3 regions of the Candidatus Clostridium stratigraminis genome follow, and region 3 is predicted to be linked to each of the others. Evidence: riboswitches for the same ligand, from Rfam matches in the RefSeq annotation. Region 3 holds a riboswitch; each other region holds the start of a gene.
What was found. Region 3 has a riboswitch for cyclic di-GMP ahead of pilM (pilus assembly protein PilM). Riboswitches for the same ligand answer to the same signal wherever they lie in the genome.
Positions count from the first base shown of each region.

Region 1 (6,187 bases), on a different contig from region 3:
TATAGCCCCAAGCTCTATAGCCTTTAATGAAAAATACAAAACACCAATAGAAATGAGCAAGGATGATATAAAAAGGGTAATAAGTTCTTTTAAGGATGGAGCCAGAAGAGCTAGAGAGGCAGGTTTTGATGTAATAGAAATTCATGGAGCTCATGGATACTTAATAAATGAATTTATGTCTGGTTTAACTAACAAAAGAACAGATGAATATGGCGGCAGTAAAGAAAACAGAGCTAGGTTCTTAATAGAAGTTATAAAAGCAGTAAGAGAAGAATGGCCTATGAAAATGCCATTAATATTGAGGGTTTCAGCTGAAGAATATGCAGAAGGTGGCAATAAACCTGAGGATACAGCTGAAATTATTAACTTTGCTAAGAAAGCTGGAATAGATATTATTAACGTTAGCTCAGGAGGAGTAGTGCAGGCTCATATAAATACATATCCTGGCTATCAAATAGGCTTTGCTGAGGAGATAAAAAAACACGTAAGCTTACCCGTTATTGCTGGGGGCCTTGTTACAAGTCCTCTAATGGCAGAGGAAATTCTACAAAATAAAAGGGCTGATTTAGTATATTTTGGACGAGAGTTGTTACGTAACCCATATTGGCCGTTAATTTCAGCTAAAGAGCTACAAGATGATGTAGCTTGGCCAGTTCAATATGAAAGAAGTAAAGAAGTAAGAAAAGGAGGTTTCTAATTTAAATAGAGATTAAGCTGTATATTTTAGCAGTTAAAGATTAATTTTTATTATTAATTTGCTAATTTAATTACATTTTGCGAAATTTAGGGAAAAATAATAAAAACCTTTGACAAAATATTCTATTATTAGACAAAGGATATATGATTTTTCTATAGAATTGTATAAGTAATATTATGTATTAACTATGGAAGGTGTCATATATGGTAAAAGGGAAGCAGCTATTGTATGTCCATGAATTAACTCCAGGAATGATTTTGTCTAAGGAAATAAAAGCTAATGATAAGCTTTTAATTGCGGAGGGAACAATTGTAACCCAATATGCAATAAACAAACTGAAAGAATATTATATAGACAAAAAAATTGAAGTGTACTATGGAGACTCTGGGGCTGAGCAGGATTACGAGAAAGATACTGATAGAATTAGAACTATTGAGGAAGTTCAAGAAAGTCTGGAGGAACTTACCTTCGATGTGGAAAATATTTATGAGGATATGGAAAATTTAAAAGTAACAAGTTTAGAAGAAATAAGAAAATTTGCAGTAAAAATTCAAAGTGAGTTGAAATCAGTAAACTCAGTAATTAAAAATATTGTATTATATGGCAGTGGAAAAGATACTATTTACAAACATAGTGTTAATGTAACCGCTTTAAGTACAATTCTTGGCAAATGGATAGGGTTGAGTGGCAGTGATCTTAACCTTCTTACATATTCTTCAATCCTACATGATTTTGGTAAAGTTAAAATAGATAAAGGTATTTTAAATAAACCTGGAAATTTAACTCAAAAAGAGTTTAATGTAATTAAAAAGCATCCAACAATAGGTTATAACTATATAAAGGAGATACCTTTTTTAGATAAGTCTGTAAGCTATGGCGTGCTTATGCACCATGAACGGAATGATGGCTCAGGATATCCACTAGGTTTAAAGGAAGAAAATATTCATCAGTTTGCAAAAATAATTGCTATAGCAGACACCTTTGATGCTGTAAATTCCGATAGGATTTATAAAAATAGCAAGGGACCTTTCGAAGCACTTGAAATAATTAAGAAGGAAAGTCTAGGAAGGCTTGATTATGAGTATAGTAATATTTTCTTAAATCATGTGGCAAATTATTATATAGGAGAAATGGCAGTATTAAATTCGGAGAAGATTTGCAAAATAATAAAAATAGATGTAAATGATTTAACAAGACCTCTGCTTTTGGACAACTCCGGATTTCTAGATTTGAAGCATCATAAAGAATTAACAGTTGAGAAATTGGTTTTATAATTAACAAATATAAAGACATTCCAAATTTTATTGGAGTGTCTTTTATATTTTGTTTTTGTTATGCAAATAAATCATTAGTTTCATGGGGCTATATACAATGCTTGTATACCATACCCCCCTATATCATATAAATAAACAATTAACTATCATGTGAAAATGCTAACAATGCTAGCGCGTGAAACATTGTTAAATCAATATTTAACCTGTTAATGTTTTATTTATAGTATCTTTTTTATCTTTCTGTAGTATAATATACGTATAAGAGGTATGGGTAAAACAAAACGGGAGGTGTTGTGATGAATATTTTAATGTATGTTATCAGTAAGGAGTATAGGGATAAATTAAAACAAGATTTTAATAAAGATTTATCCAATAAATTAGAGCAGGAAGTAATTCAAAATGAATTTATTTACAAGAAGGTTTTAGAAGGTAATTTGAATTAACTTAAAATTTAAGCCCATAGATCTTAAATATGACTATGGGCTTCTTTTTACTTAATTATTAAGACATTATTCAATTAATAATGTCATTTTTTTTATAATTATTACAAGTTTATTAATGTACCACCTAAAAAATACAAATTATTTCGTATAATTATTATTAGATATATTGATTTCTCATTTAATATAGAATATAATGGTAATAACTTAATATAAATCAATTATTTTATATTAGTAAATAGCAAATCCATCGAAAGGTGGAGACGCAAAGCCGTGAGTCTAAAGCAAATTTATTTGCCATGATAGTCAGGTTGCCAAAAATATAGGGTAACAGTTGTATCTTTAAGATAGGCACTGTTCTGCCTGTCTTTTTTTAATGTAAAAGTTACTTGTAGCTTGAGAAGTTAAAAATGCTGTTATCTAAAAACAAAATGTTTTATTAATTGAGAGGTGCAGTATGGTAAAAAAGTGGAGTTTAGAAGAACAAAAGTATTTATCTGAAAATTGGGGACAAGTTGATCTTAGAGTTATTATGGAGGTTCTAGATAGAAGCTATGACAGCGTAGTTAGAAAAGCTCAAAGATTAGAGCTAGATACAAATAAATATCTCAAAGAGAATTTAACCAATAGGTGGTCTGAGCAGGAAGAAAATGTACTTAATAATTTTTATCAGGTTAAACCAATGAATGAATTAATGTTATTACTACCCAATAGAACAAGGGAGAGCATAATTAAAAAGGCTAAACAATTAGGCCTTAATTGTGAGAATCGGCATTGGCTTACAGAAGAAGTAACATATTTAGAAGAAAAATGGGGCGTAATGACAATAGAAAATATTGCAAAGAAGCTTGCCAGAACTAAAAATGCTGTTTTACTAAAAGCCCACAAAATAGGACTTAGGGAGCAGATAATTGCAAATGGCGAATATCTAACTCCAAAGGATATTTCTAACATTTTAGCTGTTGGAACAAGAACTGTTTATAATTGGATGGATAAAGATTATTTAAAATATAAGAGATTTAGAATAAATTCAATAAAAAAATATCAAATATCAATAGATAACTTTAAACTTTTTATAGAGGAACACGAAGATAAATGGAATACTAGAACAGCAGATATTAAATTTATTACATCGTGCTATACCACTTTCAGAGACATAGCAAATACTAAAGTACCAGAATGGTTGCTGCAAAAAATTAATGTAGACAAGCAAAAGAAACTTCCCTCATGCCGAAAGCAGTGGACAATTAAGGAAGAGAATAGGGTAAAGTCAATGATTAATGGAGGCAAAACCTGTAAGGAAATAGCACTATTATTAAATAGAAGCTTTTATTCAGTACAAGATAAAATAAGCAGCAAAAGGCATGAATATTTTCAAGGCAATAATATAACATCATCAAATTTAAAGGAAATGGACCAAATTTTAATAGGTGGATAAAGATTTACATAAAGTTGGTTACTATAAGCAGCCTTAGGTTGATAAACAAACTCTCACATAATAAATGAAGATAAAAGGGGGATTTTGCAAACTATTTTAAAGATAGTTTGCAAAATCCCCCTTTTATTTATACATTATGCACCTGCTGTAGAGGATTGAGCTGAGCTATTTGCAGAAGCACTTTGAAATAAGCTTAATAAGGAATCTAAATCAGAACTTAAATTAGTAAGTTTACTAATTCTTGTGTTTTGAATACTTATTACTTTATCTAAATCAGAAGCTGCTGCATCATATTTTTTGCCTTGCACGTCTGATTTAAATTGAGTAAAGGCTTGTTTCATGGTGCCATTGGTAGCTTGTAAGGTGGACATATCATTTTGAATTAATTTAAGTTGTGCTTCAATTTTACTTAAATCATCAGAAGTTAATTGTTTTTTACTTTGTTTAATATTATTAATGGCCGCTTTTACAGCGGCTCTTTTATCAGTTACTGTTTTTCTAAGTCCTTGAATGGTCTCATGATTTTTCTTTATTGTATCTTTTTTCTGAAGCATATTCGCTTTAAATTGCTGTCTTTCCTGAACTAACTGAAGGTGCTGCTGTTGTTTAATAAGTCCATCACCAAATGTAGTGCTTGTTCCTTGTGCATGAACAGCCATAGGCATTATAAGAGCTGCTGAAATCAATGATGAAATTACCTTAAGTTTTAATTTTTTCATTTTAAAAACATCTCCTTAATTTATATTATTTATTATTGACTCTGTTGTATTTATATCCGAACTATTATCTAGGCCATTTAAGGTGCTATCTAAATTATCTATCATATTAGAGGCTTTCTCCATTTCTTTATTTGTTGATGAGGCAGCATCAGCTGATCCACGCGCCGCATTAACATCTGCTGAAGTAGTATTATTATTTTGAACATGGCTTTGAGTAGTGGGTTTTGCATTATTTGCTGCAGTTGTTAATGTACCGCTTCTTTCACAGCCAGCAGCTAAGAAACATATAAGCATTAAGGTTATTAATAAAATCTTTTTCAATAATATCCCTCCTGTATTCCTAATTCTCCTTACAAATAAAGTTTACCATTTTAATATAGGTTAAATCTCCGATAAAATGTGGCAGAATTGTGGCAAGCTTTTAGCAGTTATATTACATATCAAAAGCAAATGTTATAATATATTGTAAGTTGTTTATATGAGGTGAAAATGACATGGAACAAAAACTTATATATATAGCAGATGATGAAATCAAGATTCAAGAATTAATAAAAATGTTTTTAGTTAAGGAAGGCTACGGAGTGGAAGCATTTACGAGTGGAGAGGAGCTTTTAAAGGCATTTAAGGAAAGAGCTGCTGACATGCTTCTTCTGGATATTATGATGCCAGGAATAGATGGACTTTCTGTCTGCACTCAAATACGAAAGGAAAGCAACGTACCAATTATTATAATTTCCGCAAAGGACGGAGAATCTGATAAGATTGCTGGATTAATGCTGGGCAGTGATGACTATATGACTAAACCCTTTAGTCCAGTAGAACTAGTTTTAAGAGTAAAAAGTATATTTAAGAGAATGGAATTTGAGAAAACTAGAGAGAGTAATTCAGAATTAATAAACATAATAGATGTAACTATTTATACTGAAGGCAGATATGCGGTTTGTAATGATCATGATTTAAAGCTTACTTCAATGGAATTTAATTTATTTCTTTATTTAGTGAAGAATATAAATAAGGCAGTATCTAGAGAAGAACTCCTAAATAAAGTTTGGGGCTTTGATATGGAAGTAGATACGCGTGCAACTGATGATATGGTAAAAAGAATAAGAAGGAAGCTTAATAATGAAGGTGCTGCACTTAAAATAGAAACCTTGTGGGGCTATGGGTTCATGATTTCTGGTAAACAGGAATAGGAAGGGTTAAATATATGAATAATTCTAAAAAAACTATTAGGAAAAGTATATTTTTATCACATATATCCATTATTATAATATTGGTAATTTTAACTTCCATAGTATTTAATATATGCATTAATATTTATGTAAGGTATCAAACAAGGAATCAACTTTTATCTGCTGCTCAAATTATTCAGAAATCATTAAACACCCAGCTTATAGGCAGTACAAAGGATAATACTTCTACTGATGAAAAAACAGAACTAAACTCTCTATTAAAAATAAATAGAATACTAAGACAAACCCAAACCTTTCTTGACATAAAATATGCAGTGGTAAACGTAAATAATAAGGTGATCTTTCCAAGGAATTTAGTAAGTGAAGAGGCGAATATATTAAATATTGACATACTACCTTCCTTAGGTAAGAAAAATATTTTAGGCA
Region 1 covers NZ_JBJHZZ010000001.1:110,020-116,206, forward strand. The annotation lists gene namA (NADPH dehydrogenase NamA) at 1-697, shown strand, start outside; gene ACJDUG_RS00530 (HD-GYP domain-containing protein) at 901-1,971, shown strand; gene ACJDUG_RS00535 (hypothetical protein) at 2,268-2,414, shown strand; cyclic di-GMP riboswitch class I at 2,642-2,730, shown strand; gene ACJDUG_RS00540 (hypothetical protein) at 2,869-3,849, shown strand; gene ACJDUG_RS00545 (hypothetical protein) at 3,984-4,568, opposite strand; gene ACJDUG_RS00550 (hypothetical protein) at 4,584-4,889, opposite strand; gene ACJDUG_RS00555 (response regulator transcription factor) at 5,063-5,761, shown strand; gene ACJDUG_RS00560 (sensor histidine kinase) at 5,776-6,187, shown strand, end outside.
Region 1: it holds a riboswitch for cyclic di-GMP, as region 3 does, so the genes downstream of both, ACJDUG_RS00540 (hypothetical protein) here and pilM (pilus assembly protein PilM) in region 3, are expected to answer to the same signal.

Region 2 (6,187 bases), on a different contig from region 3:
GTATAGCATGATGTTCAATTGTTGTAGTTATAATATGATTTCCCTTATTAAAATTAGCAAAGGCAACTCCTTTTAAAGCCCAGTTATCTGCTTCTGAGCCGCCAGCTGTAAAAAATATTTCATTAGAATCAGCATTTATTGCCTTAGATACTCTGTCACGAGCCTTATCAATAGCCTTTTTTGTTTCTCTTGATAAAGAGTAAATAGAAGATGGGTTACCAAACTTCTCTGTAAAATATGGAAGCATTTCTTCTAGTACCTCTGGCTTTACATAGGTAGTAGCAGAATAATCCATATAAATTGGTTTATTCATTTTTGTTCACTCCTTCTAAGTCGCTAGTATTAATATTCTTATAATCATTTATTATATCCTGAAGTGTAGTAGTTTTTGTTACACTATCAATACTATTTTTTATCTTTGCCCATAAAAGCCTAGTGGCACAGCAATCAGCATTGTCACAGCTCTTTTCATCCAAACAGTTAGATATTTCAATTGGACCTTCAAGCACTTCCATAATTTCATCTATAGTAATATCTTTCGGTGCCCTGCTTAAAGTATAACCACCTTGTGCTCCACGAATGCTATTAATTAAGCCTGCCTTTCTAAGTGGTGAGAAAAGCTGCTCCAAATAATATTCAGAAATATGCTGTCTTTCAGACACATTTTTAATAGAAACCGGTTCGCCGCCATAGCGCAGAGCTAAATCCACCATTGCTTTAACTCCATATCGTCCTTTAGTAGAAAGCTTCATATATTTCACTTCCTTATGTTCATCGTTATCATTCATACACATAATAGCAAATCAGAGTGAAATTGTCAACAATAGTGTTTATATAGCAGTAATGTAAAATGCCCCAAAATGTCCTTTGTGACGACATTTTGGAGCACTGCATAATTTTATAATTAATTATTTTTAGTATTATCTTCTAGTGAATCTGGCTCAACATATTTCAAGGTATAGTTTATTATTATTGTTTGGCCATTATAGGATGCACTATAAGTTAAGTCCTGACTGCCATATAAGCCTGATGAATTTTTAGTAAAGTTAGTAGTTAAATCCTCACTATAAAATACACCATTTATGTAAAAACTCAAGATGTATTTTTCTTGAACGTTTCCACCATTACCATGATTTCCAGTCCACATAGAGTCAATATTACTTACTACAACATCTGATATAACTGGGCCTACTGGCACAGGTGCTGCTGGTGCTGTGAAGTTAAAGCTTTGTGAAAATTCAGGTGATCTTCCATCCTTTGCAGTATAAGAGCAAGTAGCTAAAGGAGCTACACCTTCTGTAGCCACTGCAGCTGTTTCGGAACCACCGTTGCTTAAATTCTTAATTAAATCAAAGGTTAAATCATATTTTTTAGTAGCCTCATTATAGGTCCAAACTGGACTTTGTGTTTCAAAACTTCTAATATTTACTGGTGGAACTTCTGTACCTAATAATGCAATTCCACCATCATAGGTAGCATCAGCGCCTTGAATTATCACTGAATCTGTACCTGGAATAGCTCCTATTGTAGGATCCTGCATAACTTCTTTGCCATCATCCCAAACCTTTACAAGATTATAAGAATATGGGTACTCATTGTTTTGTCTGTCGTAAGCACCCCAGGTAAAATTAGTGTAATTAAAATGATCAACATAAGAAACATGAATTGTTTGAGTAGTAACTGGAGCTGTAGTATGAGTTTGCCCTGCATTCTTCCCATTAATATAAACTGTTTTTGCCTTTAAAGTATAATTTACGTAACCCTTAAAGGAAGATGGGTTTACAGTAATGGAATAATTATAAGTTTTATCATCAGCCTTTACATAGGTGATGTTGCTAGATGGAACCTCAGTACCGTTTGGTTCTAAAACAGTTAATACTAATTGAGGTCCGTCAATAATAATAGTTCCGGTAAGAGTTACTGAGTTTGTAACATTGTGATTTATTTGCTTAGTAACTACAGCAGGCAGAATAACTCCTGACTGATTACCTTGCTCCGTTCTCCCAGTAATAACTGTGTTTGCAGATGCAGGTGCTGCAAAGGCAATAGAAGCTGTGTTTAAAACCAAAAGACTTGAAAGTACTGCAACAAATGGTAATTTCTTGTTCATTAATATCTCCTCCTAGAGTTTGCTAAGAGGCCGGTTACACTACTAGCTCAATATAGTTTAAGTGTCCAATTTGCCAACTATATATCATTGCTTCCACTTTCCAATATTATACTATATATTTATAAAGAGGAAAAGGGGAATTTTAGTAATTTTATATTTTTTGAGCTAAACTAAAAAGAATTTAGTAATTCATCTATGCTATCGATAGCTAAATAACAGTCCTCAGGACTTCCAAAGCCATATTTTGCATATATAAATGGAATTTTAGTAAATACTGTTGCTTCATAATCACCTTGGGTATCCCCAACATATACAACATCTTCTAAATTATTTCTATCTATAACACCTTTGATATTTTCACCCTTACCTCTGCCAGTATTTCCATAGCATTCATAATCAGTAATATATTCCTTTACTCCGGCCTTTTCCATGAAGAGTTCTATATAACCTGACTGACAATTACTAACAATAAATAACCGGAAGCTCTTAGATAGCTTAATTAGAGTATCCTTTACATTGGGATATAACAGATTATCAGTAACCTCACTTAAAGCTTCTTCTTCGTATTTACAGCATAATTCAATTAACTTCACTTTTTTCTGTTTATCTACGTCGTAGAATAGATCCTCTGCTATTACTTCCATGGTTTTCCCAAACTCTTTTTTTAAAATCTCAGGAGAAATTATTGCAGAGGTGGCACCTATTTCTTTAACTGCTCTGCTCCAAGCCTTTGCAACAACTTCTGTAGTGTCCCATAATGTACCGTCAATATCAAATATAATATTTTTCATTAGTAATCCTGCTTTCTTAATAAGTACTATTTACCTTCTACTTTAACTTCAATGTTTTATTAATTGTTTCTTGAATAATTGGACTGCAGCATTTGCCTAAGGGATTATTTAATTCACAGTTACCGTTTTTCATTGCTCCGGTAAGTCTTATAATATCTTTTATATCTTTTGCTCCATCCTTTAATACACCATTTATAATTTGCTGCTCAGTAACTTGATTACAATAGCATATATATTTTGGGTTTGCATCTTTCTTATACCATATAGGGACTTTTATCTGCTGCTTATTATAGGCTTCATTTAACTCTGAGTTAAAATAGACTATATTGCATTCTTCATTCATGCAAATTAAATAAGAAGCTTCTTTAATTTCCTTCGAAAATTCCTCTTTAATTAAATGCTTAACAGTAATATTTTTTACCTGAACGCCTTTTCTATTACATTCAGGGCATAATATATTTCCTTCTACTGCACCAGTAGATTTCTGCTCACTTCCTCAACAGGACTTTTTTAAATCTCGAACATCCATTGTAAATAATCTCTCCATTTCTTATTTAATAATTAGCTGTGATCTATCAAACATTTCCTTAAAAAACATTTTAATTCTATTTTAATAATATCATAATACTTCATAGGAAATTCAAGATAATCCTATCTTATTGCTTTTAAGTGCTGAAGATGTATCCCAATATGTCCTATTCCAATAAGAATAGCTGACATAATGAGCCAAATTACCTTACCGTAAATTCCTAAAAGTAAAAAAGCCATAACAGGAAGGCTGGCACCAGGTACCGGAATGCCACAAAAGCTTCGGTAAAAGTTTTCTTCAGTAGGTTCATTTATAAAATACCTAATCCAATAAAACTCATATAAAAGCATCAATAAAAATGATAATACAAGCCACAAGCTCCATGGTGAAAAGGCTCTAATATTGAAATCGGAAAAAATAAGTATACTTAACGTACAGCATACTTGCCCAGCACGCTCAAAAAATAATAAAATTTTATTTTCCTTTGAAGTATCATAATCTACTGGCCTCCTCTTACTCCAAAAGGTATTAGGAATCCAAAGCATCAGTAAATATATGAAGCCAACATAGGAAAAGCCTAAATGACCTAACATTAAATATCCTCCTGAAAAATTAATATTACCTATCTTAAAAATATTATAAGTTTATAGGGTTAATTTAAGAAAATAGCAGTACTTACTATTCCCCTCTTTCCAAATTCTTTAAAATCTCCTCACACCAGTCTATATATAGCTTTGCTTGGCGTTTGCCGAGGTCTAATACTGAAAGAATCTGTCTATGATTGTTATGAAGCTCAATCATTTGTTCTAATTCTGAACTGAATAAATTAAACAGCTTTAGTTTTTCTTGGGATTGTTCCTTAAATTTAATTATATGTCTTCGCATTTCAGAATCATTTTTAGTAGTAGATAAAAATAACTTTAAAAGAAATTCAGACCTAACAGTATCCTTTTCATTTTCTTGCTCCATCCACTTTTTAAACTCATTTGCACCCTTAGGAGTTATTTTATAACTTATTTTCTCACGCTTTAGGTCTCCTTCTGGGTCCCTATTAGAAATCTCAACTAAGCCTTCAGCCGCCATTTTACTCAATTCAGGATATATTTGTCCATAGCTTTCCTGCCAGAAGAAGGACATTCTTATGTCTATAATTTTTTTTAACTCATATCCGCTTAAGTTTTCTTCTTGAAGTAATCCAAGTAGTACATACCTTGTTTTTTTCATTTACGTATCACCCTACTCTATTTTATAATTGATTGCCCTTTTAGGGCAGTTATCAATGCACGCCCCACATAATATACACTCATTGTCATACATGTTTCCCATTTTAACTTTCTCTGCTACCTTAAGACTCATAGGACAATGCTTGTCGCATATATGACAGTTTACACATGCATTTTCGTCTGCATATAACCTAAGTCTTTTAATATGCAGCTGGTTCCCTATTTTGCTTCCTATTACCATAAATGGAGCCATCCAGCAGAAATAATGGCATATGATTCTCTTACCGAATAATATACTTGGAGCAAAGAATAGTAGTACTACTCCATAATATATAACATAATCACTTATATTAGCTATAGATATTCCATGATCTGTCATACTGAAAAAATCTACAGTTAATTTTTGCTTACTAAATATAAAACAAACAATTATTATAATAATCCATATTAGCCAAGTTACATACTTTATATTGTTCTTCCAACCTTGTTTAGGACTTTTGTTATTAACATGCATTGCACATTCCTGTAAGCCGCCAGCAGGACATAAGTATCCGCAAAATAGCCTTCCAAAGAAAATTGAGCCTACAAGCATCGCTACAAATACAAGAAAGCTGCCAGTTACTATCCCTTCCATTGCCCCCTGAATAATAAGGGCTGGTGAAAAATAATAGATGGTAATTGGAAAAAGCAGCATTGCACTTAACAAAAGCAGCATTCTAAAATTTTGCCTCTTCATACTTATCCCCCTAATATATCTTTTAGATATGTATCTTATAGATATATTATCACATGCCATTTAATAATTCAAGGGATAAAAATAAAAGAGACGCAGTCGTCTCAAATATAATTGCAAGAGTTTATAAAAATTCTTTTTTTAAACACCTCTTTCCAATATTACTTTTCTATTCGATTATAGTTGTCTAAAATTTTCAAAATTTTTAAGGTTAAAACTCCCATCCATTCATTATAAGCTGGAGATAAGCTGCCTTGATAAAAACTATCTCCCCAAGGTGGATTTATGAGTTTATCTTCAGAGCCTTCTATTAAGTGTACATAATAATCAAGATTCTCATCTATTTTATCACTTCTTACTTCAAAGCTTTCCTTTTCAGGACTTGGAACAAAATCTAAGGGAAGCGGAACATACCCTTCCCATTTCTCACGGTCATATTCTATAACCTCAGAAATACCATAAGAAATTAGTTTCTTTAAGTTGCTTTTCAGTTCCTCCGGTAATACTTCATATAATTTTATATAACAAAACAGCTCATTTTCAGAATCGAAGATTCTTTTATTCTCAAGATAATGAATTGCATAATCAACTAGATAATTTATTTCTATTTTATTTAGATATTCCTTATATTTATATAGATATGCTAATATTTCAGCAGATGGATTTCCCCAGTTTTTATCTATTATAGTCATGCCTTTTTCATCATCATAATGCCACCATGGGGCATGAGGATAATTATTAACTTCTTTTGAAAGAGCATACCATCCGTTTCTTTTATTATTAAAGGCGAATTCCAAATAT
Region 2 covers NZ_JBJHZZ010000004.1:177,743-183,929, forward strand. The annotation lists gene nifS (cysteine desulfurase NifS) at 1-313, opposite strand, end outside; gene ACJDUG_RS08960 (RrF2 family transcriptional regulator) at 306-752, opposite strand; gene ACJDUG_RS08965 (hypothetical protein) at 905-2,110, opposite strand; cyclic di-GMP riboswitch class II at 2,130-2,214, opposite strand; gene ACJDUG_RS08970 (HAD family hydrolase) at 2,281-2,901, opposite strand; gene ACJDUG_RS08975 (Csac_0668 family 2Fe-2S cluster-binding (seleno)protein) at 2,939-3,430, opposite strand; gene ACJDUG_RS08980 (hypothetical protein) at 3,553-4,023, opposite strand; gene ACJDUG_RS08985 (PadR family transcriptional regulator) at 4,109-4,654, opposite strand; gene ACJDUG_RS08990 (4Fe-4S binding protein) at 4,667-5,389, opposite strand; gene ACJDUG_RS08995 (hypothetical protein) at 5,548-6,187, opposite strand, start outside.
Region 2: it holds a riboswitch for cyclic di-GMP, as region 3 does, so the genes downstream of both, ACJDUG_RS08965 (hypothetical protein) here and pilM (pilus assembly protein PilM) in region 3, are expected to answer to the same signal.

Region 3 (6,187 bases):
AATTAGGGGTTAAGAGAGTAAATTTCGATGAAGTCGAAGTGGATAAAGAGGCAGTTAAGGTTATATCAGCTAAGCTGGCTAGTAAGCATAATATAATACCAATATCCATTAGAAACAATAAAATACAAGTAGTAATGAGTGATCCACTTAATATAATAGCTATAGATGATGTGAGGATTACTTCAGGATATATGGTGGAAGTTCTTATTGCTCCTGAAGTGGATATTAAGGAGGCAATTGGGCAGTACTACTCTTCGCAATATGTTATGAAGGCTGCAGATGATTTATCAAAGGAGCAGCATTCTAACAAAATTGAAACAAAGGAAGAAGAAGATGCAGCTGAAGAGGTAAAGAATGCACCGGTAGTAAGGCTTGTAGATAGTATTATAGAAAATGCTGTAAGAGGCAGAGCCTCAGATATTCATATTGAACCTTTTGATAAATATGTAAGGGTAAGGTACAGAGTTGATGGAGACCTATTTGAAGTTCTTAAGACTCCCATAGATACCTTAGGTGCATTAATAACTAGAATCAAGATTCTAGCTGACCTTAATATAGCAGAAAAAAGGCTTCCTCAAGATGGAAGAATTATGACTTCCATTGATGGAAAGCTAGTTGACCTTAGAGTTTCCATTTTGCCTAAGGTTAATGGAGAAAAAGTAGTTGTTAGAATACTAAGCAGAGATAACTTTCTTGTTAAAAAAGAAAATTTAGGAATAGATCCTGAGGAAATGAGTAAGCTTGATAAATTTATTAGAACTCCAAACGGGATAATTCTAGTAACAGGACCTACAGGAAGTGGAAAATCAACAACACTTTATACTATGCTAAGTGAACTGAATAGAGAAAATAAGAATATTATTACTGTTGAAGACCCTGTAGAATATCTTGTGGATGGTATTAATCAAGTTAGTGTAAATACAAAAATTGGACTTACCTTTGCAGCAGGACTTAGATCTATACTAAGACAAGACCCTGATATAATAATGATAGGTGAAATAAGAGATAATGAAACTGCAGAAATAGCTATAAGATCAGCTATTACAGGGCACTTAGTTTTAAGTACAATACATACAAATGATGCCCCATCATCAGTTTTAAGACTTATAGATATGGGTATAGAGCCTTATCTTATTTCTTCTTCGGTAAGTGGTGTTATTGCACAAAGACTAGTAAGAAAGTTATGTACCAACTGCGCTCAGCAATATGAGGCCGCATCATATGAGAAAAATATTCTTGGTATTAATCAGAATATGAATATAAAGCTAAAAAGAGCTAAAGGCTGCAGTTTCTGTGGTAATACTGGCTATAAAGGCCGTGTGGGAATATATGAGATAATGGAAATTACAAGAGAACACAGGGAAATGATAATAAAGGGCTGCAGTACTGATGAAATTCGAGATTTATCAATTAAAAATGGAATGAGAACCCTAAGAAATGCATGTTCAGGCCACGTCCTTAAAGGTATAACTTCAATGGATGAGCTGATGAGAGTGGCATATTTAAAAGAATAATTTTTATAATTAAAAGCCAGTTAGGGTTAGAAACCTTGAAAGGAGGAAGTTATGCCAAGTTATCAATATGAAGCAAGAACGATAGATGGAAACATAATCAAAGGAAAAATTGAAGCTGATAATGAAAACTTGGTAAGGGCGAACCTTCGAGAAAGAGATTATTATCCTCAAAGTATAAAGTTATTAAATAAATCCTTAGACATAAATATTTCAGAATATAGAAGAGTGCCCTTACAGAGTATTTCTATATTTTGCAGGCAATTTTCATTTACTGTTTCTGCAGGAATGAATATTTTAAGAGCAATAGACGTAGTAGGAGAGCAGACAGAAAATAAAAAGTTAAGAAATATACTTAAAGAAGTCCGTAATGATATTGAAAAGGGCAGCAGCTTATCAGATGCTCTTAGAAAATATAAGGATATCCCAGAAATGCTTGTCAATATGATTAGTGTTGGAGAAGTAAGTGGTACCTTAGAAAAAGTAATGCTTAGAATGGCTGATTATTATGAGAAAAGCTATAAGCTGCAAAAAAAGATAAGGGGATCCTTAACCTATCCGCTAATAATATGTATTGTTGCCATAATTGTAGTAAACTTATTACTTATATTTGTACTTCCTACCTTTGTTGGAATGATAACAAGCGCAGGAGGAAAATTACCTCTTCCTACAGTTATTGTAATGGGTTTAGCAGATTTTATGAAAAAATATGGTCTAATATTAATGGTAGCAGTAATTCTCTTAATTATAATAGCAAGAGTAATTATAAAAAGTAATGAAGATTTTGGGGAAAGAGTGGACATGCTTAAGCTTAAGCTGCCTGTCTTTGGAAGCATTTTAACTAAAATAGTAACTGCAAGATTTACAAGAACCTTTGGAACTCTACTTTCAAGTGGTGTACCAGTACTTGAAATAATAAATATCTGTACAAAGGTTGTAGGCAATAAAATGGCTAGCAAATTACTGCTGAGCACAACTGAAGCTATAAAAAAAGGATATACTATTGGAGCAAGTCTGGAAGGACGAGGAGTTTTTCCTAGAATGCTTACTCAAATGATGAAAATAGGCGAGGAAACAGGTACCTTAGACGAGATAATGGAAAAAACCTCCGACTTTTACGACAATGAAGTAGATAATGCAACTTCACAGCTTTCAACATTAATTGAGCCGCTAATAATAGCTGTTCTAGGAGTTGTTGTTGGTTTTATAGTAATAGCTATGATTTTACCTATGTTTGATATGTATAGTGCAGTTGCTAATTAGTAGAATGAATAACCGTTAAGGTTTTCAAATATATATAAGGAGGAAATAAAATATGCTTATTAAAAGGGAGGAAAAGATGATGAGTAAAAGAAAAAAGAAAGGTTTTACATTGATTGAGCTTATTGTTGTTATTGCGATACTTGGTATTTTAGCAGCAGTAGCTGTACCAAAATTATCAGGATTTCAAGGTAATGCTAATAAGAAAGCTATTCTAAGCAATTTAAAGACCGTTGATACGGCTGTTAAAGCGTATGCTGCTGATCAAAATGTTGATGTAACAACTGTGACAATAGGAAATCTTACATCTGCAGATCTTATTTCAGCAATGCCATCCGGACCTAAGGGTGTTACTTATTCTATAGCATCTGGTGTGGCAACAGCAACAGTTCCTGATGGTGTTGCTGGTGTATCTGCTGGTGATTATACAGAAGTTTCAGAAGGTCTGAATTAAATTTAAACTATAAATATATTCTTTAATATATTTGCAAAGTTATTAATAAGTTTTCTAAGGTAGCAGAGAAATACAATCCGTACGTGGACACTTGGGTTGTAGGGAGCTAATAGTGTAACCGACCTTATCATCAAGGTATAAAGGCTGGAGAACTATGGCTTATATTTCTTACTATCTTTTTTATTTAAATGGAATTATTATAAGCCATAATACATAAAGATAATTTGTCTATGTAATGGACTTTTAATGGTGGCACTTAAGAAGACATTCGATGGTGCCGCCATTTGAACCATCTTAATTAGAATACAATACATTTTATGTTTTAAATATATTTATAAAATTGTTGATATAAGAAGTTTATTCCTTATAAATTGGCAATGAAAGTGGTGATTTAATGTTTGAGAAAGAATTAGTGGCTGTGGAGCTTGGGCATGAATTTATTAAAGTATTAGTAGGCTCAAAAAACAAGGTAAAGCTCTGCGGCATAATTGAAACTCCTGAAGAGGCCTTTGATCAAGATAACATTATAAATATTCAGAAGCTTTCTAGGGTTATTTCCGAGTTTATGAAAAATAATAACGTCAGAACAAAGAGAATTTCCTTTACTGTACAAGGTCAGGACATTGTAGTTAGACATATAGAGGTTCCTATTATGGACAATAGGGGTATACTTAAAACACTTCAATGGGAAACTGCACAGTACTTACCTAAAGAGGGCAAGGACTATTATATGGATTATGAAATATTAGACAAAATTAACACAAAAGAAAAAAAGGTATATAAGGTTATGGCAGTTTCTATACCTAAGGAAAAAGCTGATAAATATGTAGCACTTGCAAGTAAATTACAAATGAACCTAGCTGCTATAGATATAGCACCTAATAATGTCAGCAGAGTTTTTAGAAATGTACATAAGCAAAAAAAAGAAATGGAAAGTATAGGGATTATACAAATTGGTACCTACAACAGCAACTTTACAATCCTTGAGAAGGGCAGACTTTTTATAGAAAGAGAAGTTCTATTTGGAATAAAAGATGCAGCTGAAATATTATTTCCCTTTGGAAAATCAAGAACAGAGGAGTCTGTGAAAAATTTTATTAGAGTATTTAATTTTTATTCAGAAGAAGAGAGCTCAGTGGATTTTTCTGTAAAGGCTATTTTCAGTGAGACCTTTTATTCATTTAATAAAATTATTCAGTTTTATACTACAGGAAAAACTAATAAATCCTTAGATATGATATATATAATCGGCGAGGGAGCAGAAATAAAAGGGATAGACAATTACGTACAAGCATATTTTAAAACTAATGTAGAAATAGTTGATAATTCCAATGAAATTGGCATAAAAACAAAGCTTCCCAAGAACTTTAGACTTAAATATTATGTTAATAATACTGGCTTGCTATTAAGAAAGGAGTAGGCTATGCGGGAACTTAATCTTATTCCTAATACCATAAAAGAAAAGAGAATACAAAGGAAAACCTTTATAAAAATAAGTTTTATGGCAATTATAATAGTTTTGCTTTTAGCTGCAGGGGTGGTTCTATTAAATATAAACCTTAATAGTCTTAATGCTAAGGAGGCCGATTTGAATGCTCAAGTTAATGCAGCTAAATCTGTAGTTACAGAAAACACTAAATTGAGAAATGAAACTTCCTCTTATAAGGAATATATTGATCTATTAAGCAAAATACAAAAGGAAAAAACACCTGTTTATCCTGTTTTAATGAGTCTTATAAAATATATGCCAAAGGATATTGTTATTTCAAGCTTGGTATATAATGCTGGTACTATTAATATTAGCGCAACTGCTAAAAATTATAATTCAATTAATGAATTTGAAGCAAATCTTCAGGAATCAAAGGAATTTAGTAACAGCAGTGTTACAAATATAACTAGAGATGATAAGAATCGATTAAATACTTTCACCTTAACTATCTCAAATGTAGAGGAGGAAGTAAAATGAATGGGCTAAATAAAAGTGAGAAAATTCTATTGTCAATACTAGCAATAGCACTTGTAGGCTATGGGTATTATAATTTCATTATTGCACCCTTAACAAGTAAGATAGGAAGAATGCAAAATAGTATAGAAAATTATCAGCAGCAGCTCGATGCCTCAAAAATAATGGCTGCAAGTAATAAGAAAATGACAACGGATTTAGAAAAGCTTAAGGCAAATTATAATAGTAATTTAAAGCTGATGCCTAAAAGTAATATGACAGCACAAATTGAAAGAGATATTTATAAATTTGCAGTTGGTAATGATGTAAGCCTTAATAGCCTTACTATTGGAAAGGAAATTGAATACAAAAAACAGTCAAATATAGCTAATGGAAGCGCTGCAGCAAATGGAAATCAAAATACAAATGCTGCTCAGGCAAATAATCAGCAAAATACATCAACCCAAAAGATAATGGCAATTCCAGTGGTTATAAATATCACTGGAGACTTTAGCAGCACTACTGCCTTTATCAATAACTTAGAGACTATTGGGAGAATGGCTGATATAACTAGCGTGAATTTTTCTATCAAGGAAAGACAAGGTCTTACAGTTGTAATAAATGCAAACATGCTTTATGCTCAGGATGGCACAGCTGTTAAGAATAATTATGATTTTAATAATGGAAATTACAGCAAAGATAACCCTTTTAATAAAGAATGAAAAAAATTGGAATTTTATGGGGTGCATTTATTAGAAATAAAAAAGGTCATGCTTTAATTGAATTGATAATTGCAGATGGCTATACTTGCTATTTCCTCCATTTTAACTTATTCGGTAAATAGTGAAAGCAGGAGCAGTGTAAAGCTTGATACAAAATAAAGATAATATAAGTTAAAATGAAATAGTGAATATATTTTAGATTTGTAAAAATGGAGGGGGTTTTATGCAGAAATTTCGTAAAAAAGGAGTGGCATTGGTCACTGTTATAATTATCATGGGAATACTGGTAATACTGGGA
Region 3 covers NZ_JBJHZZ010000002.1:288,474-294,660, forward strand. The annotation lists gene ACJDUG_RS05600 (GspE/PulE family protein) at 1-1,514, shown strand, start outside; gene ACJDUG_RS05605 (type II secretion system F family protein) at 1,566-2,774, shown strand; gene ACJDUG_RS05610 (type II secretion system protein) at 2,827-3,225, shown strand; cyclic di-GMP riboswitch class II at 3,275-3,358, shown strand; gene pilM (pilus assembly protein PilM) at 3,620-4,645, shown strand; gene ACJDUG_RS05620 (PilN domain-containing protein) at 4,649-5,191, shown strand; gene ACJDUG_RS05625 (hypothetical protein) at 5,188-5,889, shown strand; gene ACJDUG_RS05630 (hypothetical protein) at 6,113-6,187, shown strand, end outside.